2 regions of the Pseudonocardia sp. CA-142604 genome follow, and region 2 is predicted to be linked to the other one. Evidence: riboswitches for the same ligand, from Rfam matches in the RefSeq annotation. Region 2 holds a riboswitch; the other holds the start of a gene.

Region 1 (8,051 bases), 3.5 Mb from region 2:
CAGCTGGTTGTGGGTCGGCCAGTACCTGGTGCGCCTGGCCGTGTTCCTGCCGTTGTACGTGGCCGACGCCGTCGTCCCCCTCGGCATCGCGCGGGTGGTGCTCACCTGGCCGCTCGTCGCGCTGTGCGTGGCGCTGTCCTGGCCGGTGCTCCGTTCGGCCCTGCCGGACGGCCATCGTGGTCTGCGCCATCCGGCAGAAGGAGATGCCGGCTCCCGTTCGGCGACGTGAACGATCTCACCCGACGTTGATCGTCTGGAGCGATCCGGAACGATCGTGCGTTGAAGAGCCGGTACCCGACCGCCGAAGACGTGATCGTCCACAGGAGCCATGCAGCAGTTCCCCAGCGCCCCACGTCCTGACCAACCCCGCAACGGCGGGAGCCACGGCCATCCTCCCCGGATTCCGGCGCCTCGCGCTCCCGGGAACCAGCCGCCGAAGAACCGGATCCCCTCGCCCCGGTCCCCGCAGCCCGAGCCAGCCCGGATCGTCCCGGCCACCGCTACGACGGCGGGCCAGCAGACGGCGGTGCAGACGCAGCCGAATGCCGCCGCCGTCGGCCTGACGATCAACAAGGTGATCGCCGGGGCCGGTGCAGCCGCGACCAGCGCCGTTCTCGGGTCGTTCTTCGGTGCGGAGGGCACGGTGGCGGGCGCCGCGCTGGGGTCGGTCGCGAGCACCGTGGCCACCGCGGTCTACCAGCAGTCGCTCGACCGAACGCGCGATCGGTTGGTGGCGCGGGTCCGGGTGCCCCGGCGCGGTTCCGAGAACGCCCCCGCTGCCGGTTCGGCTGTCCCCGGCCCGGCCCTGGCGGCGGAGCTGGCCGCCGAGGTCACCATGCCGATGCCGCGCATCTCGCCGGAAGGGGCGACCACGCAACTGCGCGTCGAGCCCGCCGTGCCGGCGCGGACCTCACGGCGCCGCTTCGTGCTGTGGTCGGCGGCGACCGTGCTGATCTTCGCGCTGAGCATGCTCGCCGTCACCGGTGTCGAATGGGCCAAGGGCTCCACGCTCACATCGGGGGAGTCCGGGACGTCCGTCGGGAGGGTGTTCGAGGGCAGGCACGAAAGCTCGAGCAAGCACGACGAGACGGTCGAGCCGTCCACGAGGCCGGAGCCGTCGAGGTCTTCCGAGCCCACCACCACCGAGCCGAGCACCAGCGACAGCACCAGGTCGACGGGCACCCCGGAGAGTGGCGCGAACCCGTCGACGGCCCAGGACTCCGGCGGAAATCCCACCTCCCGGGCCGACGTTCCGACCCAGGGTTCGGGCGCGACCGGCGACTCCGGGAGCGGCGGCTCGAGCAACGACCGGTCGGACAGCAGCGGCTCCGGCAGCGACGGTTCCAGGAGTGGCGACTCCGGAAGCGGCGGTTCCAGCGGCAGTGGTTCCGACAGCGGTGGCGCAGGCAATGCCGCCGGGCGCGCTGTGCCGACGCCGCTCGTCCCGGTGCCGGGGGCTCAGGTGCAGTGAGTCCCGGCCGCCCGACGCGGGACGGTCAGGCGCGGACCCGGGCGGCGAGAGCGGCCGCGGCCGCCCGGGGGTCCTCCGCCTGCGTGATCGCCCGCACCACGACGATCCGGTCGGCGCCTGCTGCCAGCACCTCGTCGAGCCGGTCGTGGTCGATGCCACCGATGGCGAACCACGGTCGCGACGGCGACCGGCCGGCGACGGTGCGCACGAGGTCGAGGCCGGGTGCCGGGCGGCCCGGCTTTGTCGGTGTGGGCCAGCAGGGGCCGACGCAGAAGTAGTCCACGCCCGGCTCCTCCGCGGCCCTCGCGGTCTCCTCGGCGCTGTGCGACGAGCGTCCGATGACAACCTCGTCACCCACGATCTTGCGCGCCCATTCGACGGGAAGGTCATCCTGTCCGAGATGCAGCACGTCGGCCCCGGCGGCGAGCGCCACGTCGGCGCGGTCGTTCACCGCGAGCAGCGCCCCGTGCCGGGCGCACGCCTCGGCGAGAACCTCCAGCGCCGCGAGTTCATCCCGAGCCTCCAGGGCGCCGTCCGCGCCCTTGTCACGTAGCTGCACGATGTCGACGCCGCCGGCGAGCGCTGCGTCGGCGAACTCCGCGAGGTCGCCGGTGCGCCGACGCGCGTCGGTGCAGAGGTAGAGGCGGGCGTCGGCCAGTCGCGCGCGCAGCGCGTCTCCGTCGAATCCGGGCACGGGGACCGACCCTACGCGGCTGCATACGCAGCGCGTAGGGTGAACCGCAGGTGACGCACGGGAGCCCGAGTCACGGGCTGAGAGGGGATCTGAAGATCCCGACCGTCGAACCTGATCCGGGTCATGCCGGCGCAGGGAGCGGGGAGATGACGAAGTCACGGTTGGCATTCATCGGTGCAGGTGTGATCGGCCTGTCCTGTGCATGGCGGGCAGCGTCGGCGGGGCTGCGGGTCACGGTGGTCGACCCTGCGCCCGCGTCCGGGGCGTCCTGGGTGGCAGGCGGCATGCTCGCCCCGGTCACCGAGGCCTGGCCCGGCGAGGAGGCGCTGCTGGAGCTCGGCGTCGAGTCCGTGCGGCGCTGGCCGGGCTTCGCCGAGGAGCTCGGTACGGCGGCGGGCCAGTCGGCCGGGCTGCGCACCGAGGGCACCGTGGTGGTGGCCACGGGGTCGGGCGACCGCGCCGAGCTGGACACGTTGGCGGATTACCTCGCCCGGCTCGGCCGCGCGGTCGAACGCCTGTCCGGCCGGGAGCTGCGCCGTCTGGAGCCCGCCCTGGGGCCTGACGTCCGCGGTGGCTTGTCCGTGCCCGGCGACCTCGCGGTCGACAACCGCATGCTGCTCGCCGCACTGCGGACGGCCGCCGAGCGGGCCGGGGTGACCTTCGTGGAGAGCGCCGCGCGCGCCGTCCTCGACGACGGAACGCGCGTCACCGGCGTGCGGACCGACGGCGCCGACCTGGAATCCGACGTCGTCATCGTCTGCGCGGGCGCCCACTCCGGCGCGTTGCACCCGGTCCTCACCGGCCTGGTGCGCCCGGTCAAGGGTGAGATCCTGCGGCTGGCGCACCGCGCCGGGGCATTCCCGCCTCCGAGCCGCACCGTGCGGGCCCTCGTGGACGGGCGCCCGGTCTACGTCGTGCCGCGTGACGGGGGCGGCCTCGTCGTCGGCGCCACGCAGGCCGAGACCGGCTTCGACACCGAGGTGACCGTCGGTGGCGTGCGCGACCTGCTGCGCGACGCCGAGCGCGTGCTCCCCGGCATCGCCGAGTACGCGCTGGTCGAGAGCGCCGCCGGCCTGCGCCCCGGCAGCCCCGACAACCTGCCGCTGGTGGGCCCGCTCGGCCCGGAGGGGCTGCTCGTCGCCACCGGCCACCACCGCAACGGGATGCTGCTCGCGCCGGTCACAGCCGACGCCGTGCTGCAACTGCTGTACGGCCGTCCGGTACCTGATGCGATGCGCCCGGCCGATCCAGCACGCGTCACCGGCGCCGCTCCCAGCGCAGACCGAGGCCATCGGTACCCCGAGGAGGTTGCACGTGCACGTGTGGATCAACGGTGAACAGCGCGAGCTCGGCACGGGTGCGAGCGTGCTCGACGCCCTCGCGTCGCTGGGCGCGCCGAGCACCGGCGTGGCGGTGGCGGTGAACGGTGAGGTCGTTCCGAGGGCCGACTGGGCAGCCACCACGCTTGCCGACGGTGCTCGGATCGAGGTGCTGACGGCGGTGCAGGGAGGATGACGATGATCGGAGACTCAGTGACGAGCTCGTCCGTCGAGGGCGAGGTCCTAGTAATCGGCGGGCGGAAGATCTCCTCCCGGCTGATCATGGGCACCGGTGGCGCCTCGAACCTGGAGATCCTGGAGCGGGCGCTCGTCGCGTCCGGCACCGCGCTGACCACCGTGGCGATGCGGCGGATCGACGCGGCCACCGGCACGGGGGTGCTCGACCTGCTGCGCCGCCTCGACATCGAGGTGCTGCCCAACACGGCGGGGTGCCGCACCGCAGCGGAGGCCGTGCTCACCGCGCGGCTGGCGCGCGAGGCACTCGAGACCGACCTCGTGAAGCTCGAGGTCGTGGCCGACGAGCGCACCCTGCTGCCCGACCCGATCGAGCTGCTGGACGCTGCCGAGCAGCTCGTCGACGACGGGTTCACGGTGCTCCCCTACACCAACGACGACCCCGTGCTGGCCCGCAAGCTGGAACAGGCGGGCTGCGCCGCAGTGATGCCACTGGGCTCGCCGATCGGCACCGGGCTGGGCATCCGCAACCCCCACAACATCGAGATGATCGTGGCCGCGGCTTCGGTCCCGGTCGTGCTGGACGCCGGGATCGGCACCGCGTCGGAGGCCGCGGAGGCGATGGAGCTGGGCTGTGACGCCGTGCTGCTCGCCACAGCGGTGACGCGGGCGGGCAACCCCGAGCGGATGGCGCACGCGATGCGGCTGGCGGTGGAGGCGGGGCGCGCCGCGCGGGAGGCAGGACGCATCCCGCGCCGCTACTGGGCGCAGGCCTCCTCCCCGGACCCCGACCCCAGCTGACGACGGCCCTCACTCCACGAAGCAGAACTCGTTGCCTTCCGGGTCGTGCATCACCTGGAAGGAGCCCTGCGCATCGGTGACGACGTCGCCGATTCGCGTGGCCCCGAGCGCCACGGCCTCGTCCGCGGCCGGTCCGATGGCCGGCACGGCGAGGTCGAGGTGCAGCCGGTTCTTGGTGGCCTTGGGCTCGGGTACCGCCTGGAACGCGAGCCGCGGCGTGCGCGGCGGATCGACGTAGGACCACGACGCCGCACGGTCCACCGGCTCCCCGCCCAGCAGGGCCGCCCAGAACCGGACGAGCCGCGCCGGGTCGTGGCAGTCGACGACGATCTCGTCGAGTCGGGCGCGCACGTGCCCCTCAGCCCTCGTGCACCGGGACGACCGGTGTGACGCTCGCGCGGTGGCGCCGGGCCAGCTCCTGGTAGATCCCCGGGTTGCCCTCCACCCACCAGCGGGCGGACTGCGTCAAAGGCCCCTTCACCCTGGCCACCGTGTCCAGCACGAGCTGCTCGTCGGACACCACGGTGTTGGGCGCGACGGTGGCGCCCGCTCCGATCAGGCAACGCGCCCCGATGCGGGCGCCGTCCTGGATCGTCGAGCCGTTGCCGATCAGCGCCTCGCGGCCGATCACCGCACCGTGCACCACGCAGAGGTGGCCGATCGTCGCGCCCGGACCGACCTCGGTGACGGGATCCGTTCCGCCGTGCAGCACGCAGCTGTCCTGCACGTTTGCGCCCTCGCGGACGATGATCGGGCCGAAGTCGGCGCGGAGCACCGCGTTGTACCAGATGGATGCGTGTGCCTCGACGTGCACGTCGCCGACGAGCGTGGCGGTGGGAGCGATGAAGGCGTCGGGATGCACGGTCGGGGACTTACCCTCGAACGAGAACAACGGCATGGGCCGCAGGGTGCCACCCGGGCGCGTCCGGCGCGTCGTGCGGGCGGCCGGGCGGCATCCGGCACGGTGGAACCGAACCCTGCGGAGGTGCTCGGGATGCTCGTGCGACGTGGTACTCCACTGGCCCTCGTCGTCCTCGCGGTGCTCCTCGGTGGATGCAGCGGCGCGCCTCCGCCGTCGGGAGACGCATCGGGTCCCGCCAGGACCGCCGAGTCGGGCCCACCCTCGAGCCCGCCGGCGTCCGATGCGGTCGCACTGCCCGTCTACTACCTGGCATCGACCCCGGCCGGCATCCGGTTGCAGCGGGAGTTCCACCGCGCTCCGTCCACCGACGTGGCGAGCGACGCCGTGCGGGAGATGCTGGCCGCCCCCACCGGGATCGATCCCGACTACCACTCGCACTGGCCGCCCGGTACCCAGCTGCGCAGCCCGGTGCGCACCGAGAACGACGCGATCGTCGTCGACCTCGCTCTTCCGCAGGATGCCCAGGTGGGCGCCGAGTTCGCGCAGCTCTCGGTGCAGCAGCTGGTGTTCACCGTGCAGGCCGGGCTGCAGTCCACCGACCCCGTGCGGATCCTGGTGGACGGTGCGCCCGTGGACCAGCTGTGGGGAGTCGCCACGGCCGAGCCGGTGGTGCGCGGCGACGAGTACGCACTCCGCTCCCTCGTGCAGATCGACGGGCCCGCCCACGGTGCCGTGGTGGGGCCCAACGTGGAGGTGATCGGGGAGGCCGCGGTGTTCGAGGCGACCGTCGGATGGCAGGTGCTGCGTGGCGGTGCGGTGCTGAAGTCGGGCTTCACGAGCACGACGGAGGGCCAGCGGTTCGCTCCGTTCGCCTTCACGGTGCCGCTTGCGCCGGGGGAGTACGTCATCCGGGTGCTGGAGGACGACCCGTCGGACGGCGAGGGACGTCCCGTGCTCACCGACGACAAGGCCGTGACCGTGCGGGGATGAGGGGACCGGCGCTCAGTCGGGCGGGCGCGCCGGGGCACGCAGGCCCAGGCTCCGCAGCTCGAGCGCCGCAAGCCCGTGCACGACGGCCCGGTCGTCGCGCCGCCATGCGGCGGCCGGATCGGGCGACACCTTCCGCAGCCGCCGGACCGGTTGGCGGGTCATGGCGCGCAGGGCCAACAGGTCGGAGTCGACCGACCGCACCGCGACGGCCGACCGGGCCGCCCGCGCGTAGCGGATGCGCAGCGGCAGCCACAGCAGGAGCACCGGCAGCGCCCCCAGCACGATGATCCCGATCTCGGCGCCGAGCGCGACGGACGCGATCGTCTCCATCTGCTGCCGCCCCGCAGCGGCCAGCGCGTCGCCCGCCCCGGTGCCGGTGCCGAGCCCGCGCGCGAGATCGTCCCCCACGAAGGGCACCTGCTGCGCGGTCCGTGCCGCGTCGTCGAAGGCGCCGCGGATCGTGTCGCCCGCGCCGGCGAGCGCCCGCGAGGGGCCCTGGAGGGCGAGGATGAGCTCGCGCGCGGCACGTCCGACCACCACGCACAGCACCACCCAGCCGACGGCCAGCGCGTCCGCCAGGAGCTGGAGCATCACCCGCACCGGACGTTCGGCGTAGAACCGCATGGCGGCGCAGCTTACGACCATGAAGCCGCCCGAGCGCGCGATCGTTCAGGCCTCGACCTGAACCAGTGCGCGCTCGACGGCTCGGGGAACCGCCGGTGGGCCGGTGCCGTCCAAGACCGCATGGATCTCACGCGTCCGTTCCGCGGTTCCGCCGCCGTCGCGGCCGGTGTCGTCACCCGGGGGGCGTTGTACGGCCCCGGCTACCGGCGGCTCTATCCCGGCATCCACATCGCTGAGGGACCTGCCCTCGATCTCCTCACATGGTCCCGCGCAGCCCACGAACTCGTCGCGCCGTGCGGCGTACTCGCCGGCTACTCGGCCGCGGAGCTGCACGGCGCCTCCTGCGCGCCCGAGGGCGCACCGGCAGAGGTGATTCTTCTGGACGGATACCGACGCCGGGCGGGCCCGATGCTCGTCGTGCACCGCGACACCGTGGGTCCGTGCGAGATCAATCGGGTCGACGGGCTGCGGCTCACCAGCCCGGAACGCACCGCTGCCGACCTCGCGCGGTGGGCACCGACCCTCATCGAGGCCGTCGTCGCCGTTGATGCCCTGTGCCACACATGCGGGCTCGACCCCGCGACGATCATTCGGTCCGTCCCGCCCGGGGCACGCGGAGCCGCGCGACTGCCGCGCGTGCTGGCTCTCGCCGATCCCCTCGCGGAGTCGCCGATGGAGTCGCGGATCCGGCTGGCGATTCTCCTCGCCGGCCTTCCTGCTCCGGTGTCACAGCATCCGGTCGTGGTTGGGGGCAGGCGATTCCTCCTCGACCTCGCCTACCCCGAGGTGCTGCTCGGCATCGAGTACAACGGTGCCGAACACCTGCGGCCGGATCGAGCGTTGCGAGACCTCGAGCGCGAGCAGCTCCTCGTCAGAGCAGGCTGGCGCATACTGCGCTTCGGCGCCGTGACCGCGCTGCATCACCCGCGGACGATCGCCACCCGAGTGCGCGCCGCGCTCGCGCTTGATCAACGCGCATCGGCTCATTTGTGATCATGAGCCGGTGTGCGTTCGGCCGGGGATGCGCTCAGCCGACGTGGATCGGGCCCTCGCGTTCGGCCAGGCGCGAGCCGGCGCCGCCCCAGTGCAGGGCGA
Region 2 (8,051 bases):
ACCTACGAGCTGTCCGAGCTGCTGATCGACGTGCTCGGGGTGGAGGACGTCGGTGCGTACTACGCACACCGGGTCACCTACCACCCCACCTGCCACTCGCTGCGCATGCTGCGCGTCGACGACAAGCCGCTGCGGCTGCTGCGCCACGTCCGCGGAATGACGCTGCTCGAGCTACCCGAGGCCGACCAGTGCTGCGGGTTCGGCGGCACCTTCGCGATGAAGAACCCCGACACGTCCACGGCGATGCTGGCCGACAAGATGAAGAACGTGATCACCACCGGGGCGGAGGTCGCCACGGCGGGCGACGCGTCCTGCCTGATGCACATCGGCGGCGGACTCTCCCGGCTGCGCACCGGCACCCGCACGGTCCACCTGGCGGAGATCCTGGCCGGCACGGAGTCGGTGGCATGAGCTCAACCGATCTCGGCATGCCAGCCGTCGCCCCGCGCGGTGTGGGCCACCTGCGCGGCGAGCAGTCCTTCCCCGCCGCCGCCCGCACCGCGCTGGCCGACTCCCAGCTGCGGCGCAACCTCGGCCATGCCACGCGCACCATCCGCACGAAGCGGGCGTCGGTCGTGGCCGAGCTGGACGACTGGGAGCAGCTGCGGCTCGCGGGCGAGGCCCTCAAGACCGCCACGATGGCACGCCTCGACGAGCACCTGGAGCGCCTGGAAAAGGCGGTGCAGGCCCGCGGCGGTGTCGTGCACTGGGCGCGCGACGCCAACGAGGCCAACGCGATCGTCACCGGCCTCGTGGCCGCCACCGGCGAGTCCGAGGTGGTCAAGGTCAAGTCCATGGCCACCCAGGAGATCGGGCTCAACGAGGCGCTCGAGGCCGCCGGGATCACGGCGCACGAGACCGACCTCGCCGAGCTGATCGTCCAGCTCGGCGGCGACATGCCGAGCCACATCCTCGTGCCGGCCATCCACCGCAACCGCGCCGAGATCCGCGACATCTTCCTGCGCGAGATGCCCGGCGTCGACCCACAGCTCACCACCGAGCCGCGTCGGCTCGCCATGGCGGCGCGTGCGCATCTGCGCGAGCGCTTCCTGCGCGCCAAGGTCGCGATCTCGGGCGCCAACTTCGGGGTGGCCGACACCGGCACGCTGCTCGTGGCGGAGTCCGAGGGCAACGGGCGGATGTGCCTGACGCTGCCGGACACGCTGATCACGGTGATGGGCATCGAGAAGGTCGTGCCCACCTGGCAGGACCTCGAGGTGTTCCTGCAGCTGCTTCCGCGCAGCTCCACCGGCGAGCGGATGAACCCCTACAACTCGGCGTGGACGGGCGTCACCCCCGGCGACGGCCCGCAGACCTTCCATCTCGTGCTGCTCGACAACGGGCGCACCGCCGCCCTCGCCGACGAGATGGGCCGCACCGCGCTGCACTGCATCCGGTGCTCGGCGTGTCTCAACGTGTGTCCCGTCTACGAGCGGGCGGGCGGCCACGCGTACGGCTCGGTGTATCCGGGCCCGATCGGCGCGGTGCTGTCGCCGCAGCTCACCGGCGTGGAGGACAACGCGTCGCTGCCCTATGCGTCGAGCCTCTGCGGAGCCTGCTTCGACGCCTGCCCGGTCCGGATCGACATCCCGTCGCTCCTGGTACGGCTGCGGGCCCGGCACGTCGACGAGCAGCGATCCGCGCATCGCGTCCCGAGCGCGGAGGCTCTCTCGATGGCCGCCGCGGCGTGGGTCATGGCGTCGCCCACGCGGTTCGCGGCCGCCGAGAAGGCATCGCGCGCCGCGCGCCTGCTCGGCCGCGCGTCCGGACGGATCTCGGCGCTCCCGCCGCCCCTGTCGGCCTGGACGGCGAGCCGGGACGCGCCACGCCCGCCTGCGGAGACCTTCCGCGAGTGGTGGGCCCGCAACCGGGGCGCATCGTGAGCGAGCTTGCGAGCTCACCATCGGACACAGCAGTGCCGCGAACGCGGCCGACGAGCGCCGGCGAGGAGGACTCGTGAGCGAGCTTGCGAGCTCACCATCGGACACAGCAGTGCCGCGAACGCGGCCGACGAGCGCCAGCGAGGAGGACTCGTGAGTGCCCGCGAGGACGTGCTGGCCCGCATCCGCGAGGCCAACCGCGAGGCGGGCCACCCGGCGCCGCCCGAGATCCCCCGCGACTACCACCGCAGCGGCGGGCACACACCCGGCGCGCCCGAGCTGCTCGCGCTGTTCCGCGACCGGCTCGTCGACTACCGCGCCACGGTGATCGACGCACCCGCCGACGGCGTCCCGGCCGCGATCGGCGTCGCTCTGGCCGAGGTGACCGGCCCCGTCGTGGTCCCGCCCGGACTGCCCGACGACTGGGTGCCCGCCGGCGTCATCGACGGCTCCGCCGGCGTGGGCGTCCTCTCCCCCGCCGACCTCGACGAACATGCCGCCGTGGTCACCGCCTGCGCGGCCGCGTGCGCCACCACCGGCACGATCGCCCTGGACGGCTCACCAGACCAGGGACGCCGGGCGCTGACCCTCGTGCCGGACGTGCACGTCTGCGTGGTGCGCGCCGGCCAGGTGGTGCAGACCGTCCCGGAGATGCTGGCGGCACTGCAGCCGACCCGTCCGATCACGTTCATCAGCGGACCGTCGGCCACCAGCGACATCGAGCTGCAACGCGTGGAGGGCGTCCACGGCCCCCGCACGTTGATCGTGGTGCTGGTGGGCTGACGCGGCGTCAGGCCACCGGTGCCTGAGCGCGGGCCACCAGGCGGTCGATCCGCTCCCGCTCCTCGGCGCCGACCAGCGGTGCCGGCATCCGCATCACGCCGGTGCCGAGCCCCAGCCCGGCGAGCGCGTGCTTGGTCCCCTGCACGGTGCCGAGTGCGGCAGTCACCTCGTCGACCTCGGCCTGGGCCGTGCGCTCGGCCTCGGCGTCGCCGCGCGCCACGGCGTCGGCGAGGGCGGTGAACGGCTCCGGGAAAGCGGCCGCAGCGGCCGAGACGACACCCCGGCCGCCGACCCGGACGACGGAGGCGAGAGCGGCGTCGTCGCCGGACCAGAGCAGTGCACCCGCTGGAAGGGCAGCCACGAACTCGGCCAGTAGGCCGGCCGCCGCGCCGCTGAGCTTGGCCCCGGCGAGCCCGCTCTCGGCTGCCGTGCGCGCGAACTGATCCGCGTCGGCCGGGACGCCGGTGCGGTCCGGAAAGAGGTAGCCGTACACCACGGCGTCCCCGCAGGCCTCGGTGATCGCGGCGAAGTGCCGCGTGACCGTGCCGGCGTCGACGGGCAGGTAGTAGGGCGTGATCGCGGCGAGGCGCCGAGCCCCGGCTGCGACGGCGTCGCGGGCGAGCGTGACGGCGTCACGGGTGGCAGCCGTCCCGATGTGGGCCACCACGCGGTCCGGGCCGAAGACGTCGAGCGCGATCTCGAGCAGGTCGCGCCGCTCGGCGCGGTGCAGTGCCGGGAACTCGCCGGTGGTGCCGGCGACGAACACCCCGTCGAGGCGGTCCACGAGCCCCGTCAGCAGCGCCCGGTTGGCCTCCCTGTCGAGCTCACCCGCCTCGTCGACGAGTGTGGGAACGGCGGCCAGCACGTCGGCGCGGGAACTGCGAGCGGACATGTTCACGACTGTAGTTCGAGCTGCTACGCCGTCTCGCCGGGCCACCGGAGGAAGCGGTAGTTCGCCGGACGAAGCCGCATGGCGTGCAGCACGATGACCGGATCGCCCGGGGCCACGACCACCTCGATCAGGTCGCGGCCCGCCGTCAGCCCGATGCGCAGCTCGACGTCTCCCTGCACGACCGTGCGCAGTGGCGCGGCGAGCACCTGGCGGATGTCATCGGCGGCTATCCCGTGCTTGCGGGCGCTGCGGGTCAGTCGCACAGATGCATGCTACGAGCACTCACGTGGCCGCGAGCGCGGTCACCGGGAACCGTTCCGCAGCACCGTGAGCAACTCCTCCTCGATCGCCGCGAACTGCGGGGAGGTGATCAGCCCGATCTCGCGCGGCCGGGGCAGGCCGACGTTCACCTCGCGCCGCACGTGCGTGGGCCGCGGCCCGAGCACCAGCACCCGGTCGGAGAGGAACACCGCCTCCCGGATGTCGTGGGTGATCAGCAGCACCGTCCAGCCGAACCGGGTGCGCACGTCGTCGAGCCAGGTCTGCATGTCGGTGCGGGTGAGTGAGTCCAGCGCGCCGAACGGCTCGTCGAGCAGCAGCACCGCACGGTCCTGCACCACCGTGCGCAGCAACGCGGCCCGCTGCCGCATCCCGCCGGACAGCTCGTACGGGTGGGCCGACTCGAACCCGGACAGCCCGAACTCGGCGAAGAGCGGCCGGGCCCGCTCCCTAGCGGCCCGTCGGGACATCCCGGCCACCTCCAGGCCCAGCGTCGTGTTGTCCAGGACGGTCCGCCACGGGAAGAGCAGATCCTGCTGGGGCATGTACGCGAAGGGGTCGACGCGACCGGTGGCGTCCTCGCCGTCGACGAGGACCCGGCCGGAGTCGGGGCGTTCCAGGCCGGCGATCACATTGAACAGCGTGGACTTGCCGCAGCCGCTCGGCCCGATCACGGAGACGAACTCACCGGGCGCCACGTCGAAGGTCACCCCGCCGAGCACGGGGAGCCCCGGGTAGGCCTTCCGGAGATCGTCGAGCACCAGCTTGGTCTCGTGGCCGCCCTCAGGCACGACGACGCTCCTTCCCGTGCCACGGGATCACGAGCCGTTGCACGAGGTAGGTGAGAACGAACAGCCCTACGGACAACAGCGCCGTCACCACCACCGCCGCGAGCACGAGATCCGTGCGGAACGAGTTCTTCTGCAGGCTCATGAAGATCCCGAGCCCCGCGGTCGCACCCACGTACTCGGCGAAGATCGCTCCGGTCACGGCGTACGTGATGCCGATCCGCAGCGCCGTGAAGAACGACGGCATCGCCCCGGGCAGGCGCACGTAGCGGAACTGCTTCCAGCGCGACGCCCCCATGCTGCGCAGCAGGTTGGTGGCCTGCCGGTCGGTGGCGGAGAACCCCTCGATCAGCCCGACGGCGATCGGGAAGAACGTCACGAGCGCGATCACCAGTACCTTCGGCAACAGGCCGAACCCGAACCAGATGATCAGCAGCGGCGCGATCGCGATGATCGGCAGCGTCTGGGACGCCACGAGGAGCGGCGTGAACGCCCGTCGCAACCACGGGGAGAAGTCCACGGCGATCGCCAGTGCCCAGCCCACCGCCAGCGACACCCCGAACCCGACCGCCGTGACCTGCAGCGTCGGCAGCGTGTTCTCCCACAGCTGCTCGCGGAACGCCCAGCCCTGCGTGGCCACGCGCAGCGGCGACGGCAGCACCTGCGGCCGGACGCCGGCGGCCGTGACGTACCACTGCCAGGCGATGAGCCCGAGCGCGACGAGGACGAGCGACGGCACGACGGCCGAGACCGTGCGCCGTCCACCCGTGCGTGGTGCGCTCATGGCTTCGCCAGGTACTGGTTGGTGAACCAGGTCGAGAAGTCCGGCCGCTGGGTGAGCGGCTTCCCGTCCGGCCCGGTGAGCACCCCGGAGTCGAAGACCCACCCCGAGAAGCCCGACCACTCGTCCAGCGTCTGCTCGCCCACCTTGCCGGAGCCGTCACGAAGGTACTGGTCGGCGAGCATCTGCTGGCTGCGCATGACGAGCTCCGGCTCCGTGAAGACGCCGGGGTTGGCGTCCATCAGCAGCTGGGCGGCCCTGGCCGGGTCGTCCGCGCCGAGCTGGTAACCCCGCTGCGCCGCCTGCACGAACTTCGCGGCCAGGTCGGGATGTGCCTGCAGCCAGGGGCTGTTGCCGATCAGCAGCACGTTGTAGGCGTCGGGGAAGCCGTAGTCGGTGTAGGCGAAGGTCTTCAGCGGCTGGCCGTGCAGCTCGGCCTCGATGCCCTCCCAGGCCATGAACGGCTCGGTGAAGTCGACCTGCCCGGCGTAGAGCGCCTCGTACGCGGAGGTGCCGAGGACCACCGTCGTGAAGTCGCCCTTGCCCCCGGCGTCGCGGATGACGGCCTGCATCTTGGGCTCCTCCCCCGGCCCGCCGAACCCGCCGTAGGTCTTGCCGTCGAGGTCCTTCGGCGAGGTGATGTCGGCGCGGTCGGCCTTCACCGCGATCCGCGTGGCCCAGTGCTGCAGCACCGCCATCACGGAGGTGATGTCCGCGCCCGCCGCCTTCGAGAAGGTGAACGAGTCCTGGAAGCTGATGCCGAAGTCGGCCGCTCCCGACGAGACGAGCGTGTCGGGCGAGGTGTTGTTGTACGGGAGGAACTGCACGTCCAGCCCGGCGTCGCGGAACCAGCCCTCCTGCTGCGCCACGTAGAGGCCGGTGTGGTTGGTGTTGGGCGTCCAGTCCAGGGCGACCCTGATCGTCTGCTCGCCACCGGCCCCACCAGCGCTCCCGGCACCGCCGCCTGCGCACCCGGCCAGCACGAGCAGGAGCACTGCGGCCAGGACGACGGAGATCCGGTGCGAACGTACGCCGATCACGAGGTTCCTCCCTACGCCGGCATTAACCGGGTCAGGTTCGAACGGTCGGCGGCCGGTCCTGCCGCCCTCTCAGCCTCGGATCGTGGGCTCCCGCGGGTCCCCGGGATGATACGCGGCCGGCAAGGGCCGACGCACACGACGTCCGTCCCGCGTGGTTCGTCCCGATAGCTCTCCAGCTGTGGCGACGACCCATCCGAGGCCCGGTGCCTGCCGGTTCGTCCCCTCGACGCGGCCTGCACCTCGCGATGGAATGGCAGTTGTGCAGGTATCAGGAGAAACCTCCGTCGTCGAGGTCCCCGCGGGAACCGGCCGAGCCGTACGTGTCACCGCGGGCGACCGCGTGCGCCTGATCGACCCGCAGGGCGGGCAGGTGGGTGATGTCTTCGCATTCACCGACGTCGAGCACCACAGCGCGTCACACACCCGCGCAGCGACGAGCCGACTCTTCCCGGCCATCGGCGAACATTTCATGACGCAACGGCGCCGGCCGATCCTCACCCTCGTCGAGGACACCTCACCCGGTTTCCACGACATGCTGATCGCCGCCTGCGATCCCGAGCGGTACGCAGCGCTCGGCGCCACCGGGCACCGCTCGTGCGCGGAGAATCTGCGGGAGGCGCTCGCCGCCGTCGAGCACGGCTACTCCGGGCCCACGCCGCAACCGATCAACGTCTTCATGCGGATCCCCGTGCAGCAGGACGGGCGGCTGCAGTGGCTCGCAGCAGCGACGGCCCCGGGTGACTCGATCACTCTCGAGGCCGTGATGGACTGCCTCGTCGTGGTCTCCGCGTGCCCGCAGGACATCGTCGGGATCAATGCGGGCTCACTGTCTCCGCTCGTGATCGAGGTATCTCCGCCATGATCAGAAAACGCTCGCCGACCAGCTCGACGTCGATGTGCCGCGCAATATCGGAAACACCGAGCCGGGCGTCAAGGCACACGGCGCCAAGCCAGGTAACCATCCATTTTCTTGATCGAGCATCAGTCGACCACAGCGAACCAGCTCTATTCGGATAGGAGACCCGCATGCGATCCGGCGACCGGCGAATGATGTGGCACGGCATGTTCCTCTTTCTCATCGGACTGGTGACCGGCCTGCTCGAGCGGCGCTTCAAGAACATGCGCATGGGAGTGTCCGCGCATCTGGAGGGGGTGGTGAACGGAACCTTCCTGATCGCGCTCGGAGCCATCTGGGGCTACGTCAGACTGCCGCGACGAGCCGAGCAGGCTGCCCGCGGGTCGGCTCTCTACGGCACGTACGGCAACTGGTTCTTCACCACTCTCGGCGCAGCACTGGGCACCGCCGCGGCGAATCCGATCACGTCGGAAGGCCACTCCGGAAAACCGTGGCAGGAGAAAATGATGGGGGCGGGCTTCCTCAGCATCGCCATCTCGATCATCGTTTCCGCGGTGCTGACCCTGGTCGGCCTCGGCCGTAAGGAACCTATTGCGGAGAAGCCCGCCGCGGACCAGGATTCGCCGCCGGCACATCGAACGGCCTGAACGACCTCGGCAACCCGGCCGTGTCCATCGGCTGCCGAACCGCCGCACGAGCACGGCGGTCGGCCGTGGCCGGTTGCGCGTCCACTCAGACCGCCACGAGCACCG

What was found. Region 2 has a riboswitch for thiamine pyrophosphate ahead of ACQPZQ_RS13325 (ABC transporter substrate-binding protein). Riboswitches for the same ligand answer to the same signal wherever they lie in the genome.
Region 1: another riboswitch for thiamine pyrophosphate. It lies ahead of thiO (glycine oxidase ThiO); the one in region 2 lies ahead of ACQPZQ_RS13325 (ABC transporter substrate-binding protein).

What each region holds. Positions count from the first base shown of each region.
Region 1 covers NZ_CP192045.1:9,337,444-9,345,494, reverse strand. Annotated here, with positions in the region: gene ACQPZQ_RS42625 (DUF3159 domain-containing protein) at 1-229, shown strand, start outside; gene ACQPZQ_RS42620 (hypothetical protein) at 527-1,471, shown strand; gene thiE (thiamine phosphate synthase) at 1,497-2,165, opposite strand; TPP riboswitch at 2,213-2,320, shown strand; gene thiO (glycine oxidase ThiO) at 2,312-3,502, shown strand; gene thiS (sulfur carrier protein ThiS) at 3,480-3,680, shown strand; gene ACQPZQ_RS42600 (thiazole synthase) at 3,683-4,480, shown strand; gene ACQPZQ_RS42595 (VOC family protein) at 4,490-4,831, opposite strand; gene ACQPZQ_RS42590 (gamma carbonic anhydrase family protein) at 4,839-5,378, opposite strand; gene ACQPZQ_RS42585 (Gmad2 immunoglobulin-like domain-containing protein) at 5,475-6,332, shown strand; gene ACQPZQ_RS42580 (hypothetical protein) at 6,345-6,956, opposite strand; gene ACQPZQ_RS42575 (hypothetical protein) at 7,077-7,949, shown strand; gene ACQPZQ_RS42570 (XdhC family protein) at 7,984-8,051, opposite strand, start outside.
Region 2 covers NZ_CP192045.1:2,893,545-2,901,595, reverse strand. Annotated here, with positions in the region: gene ACQPZQ_RS13360 ((Fe-S)-binding protein) at 1-411, shown strand, start outside; gene ACQPZQ_RS13355 (LutB/LldF family L-lactate oxidation iron-sulfur protein) at 408-1,883, shown strand; gene ACQPZQ_RS13350 (LutC/YkgG family protein) at 2,034-2,663, shown strand; gene ACQPZQ_RS13345 (dihydrodipicolinate synthase family protein) at 2,671-3,555, opposite strand; gene ACQPZQ_RS13340 (hypothetical protein) at 3,579-3,818, opposite strand; gene ACQPZQ_RS13335 (ABC transporter ATP-binding protein) at 3,858-4,625, opposite strand; gene ACQPZQ_RS13330 (ABC transporter permease) at 4,618-5,406, opposite strand; gene ACQPZQ_RS13325 (ABC transporter substrate-binding protein) at 5,403-6,443, opposite strand; TPP riboswitch at 6,435-6,547, opposite strand; gene ACQPZQ_RS13320 (DUF1989 domain-containing protein) at 6,703-7,305, shown strand; gene ACQPZQ_RS13315 (hypothetical protein) at 7,470-7,946, shown strand; gene ACQPZQ_RS13310 (ROK family protein) at 8,032-8,051, opposite strand, start outside.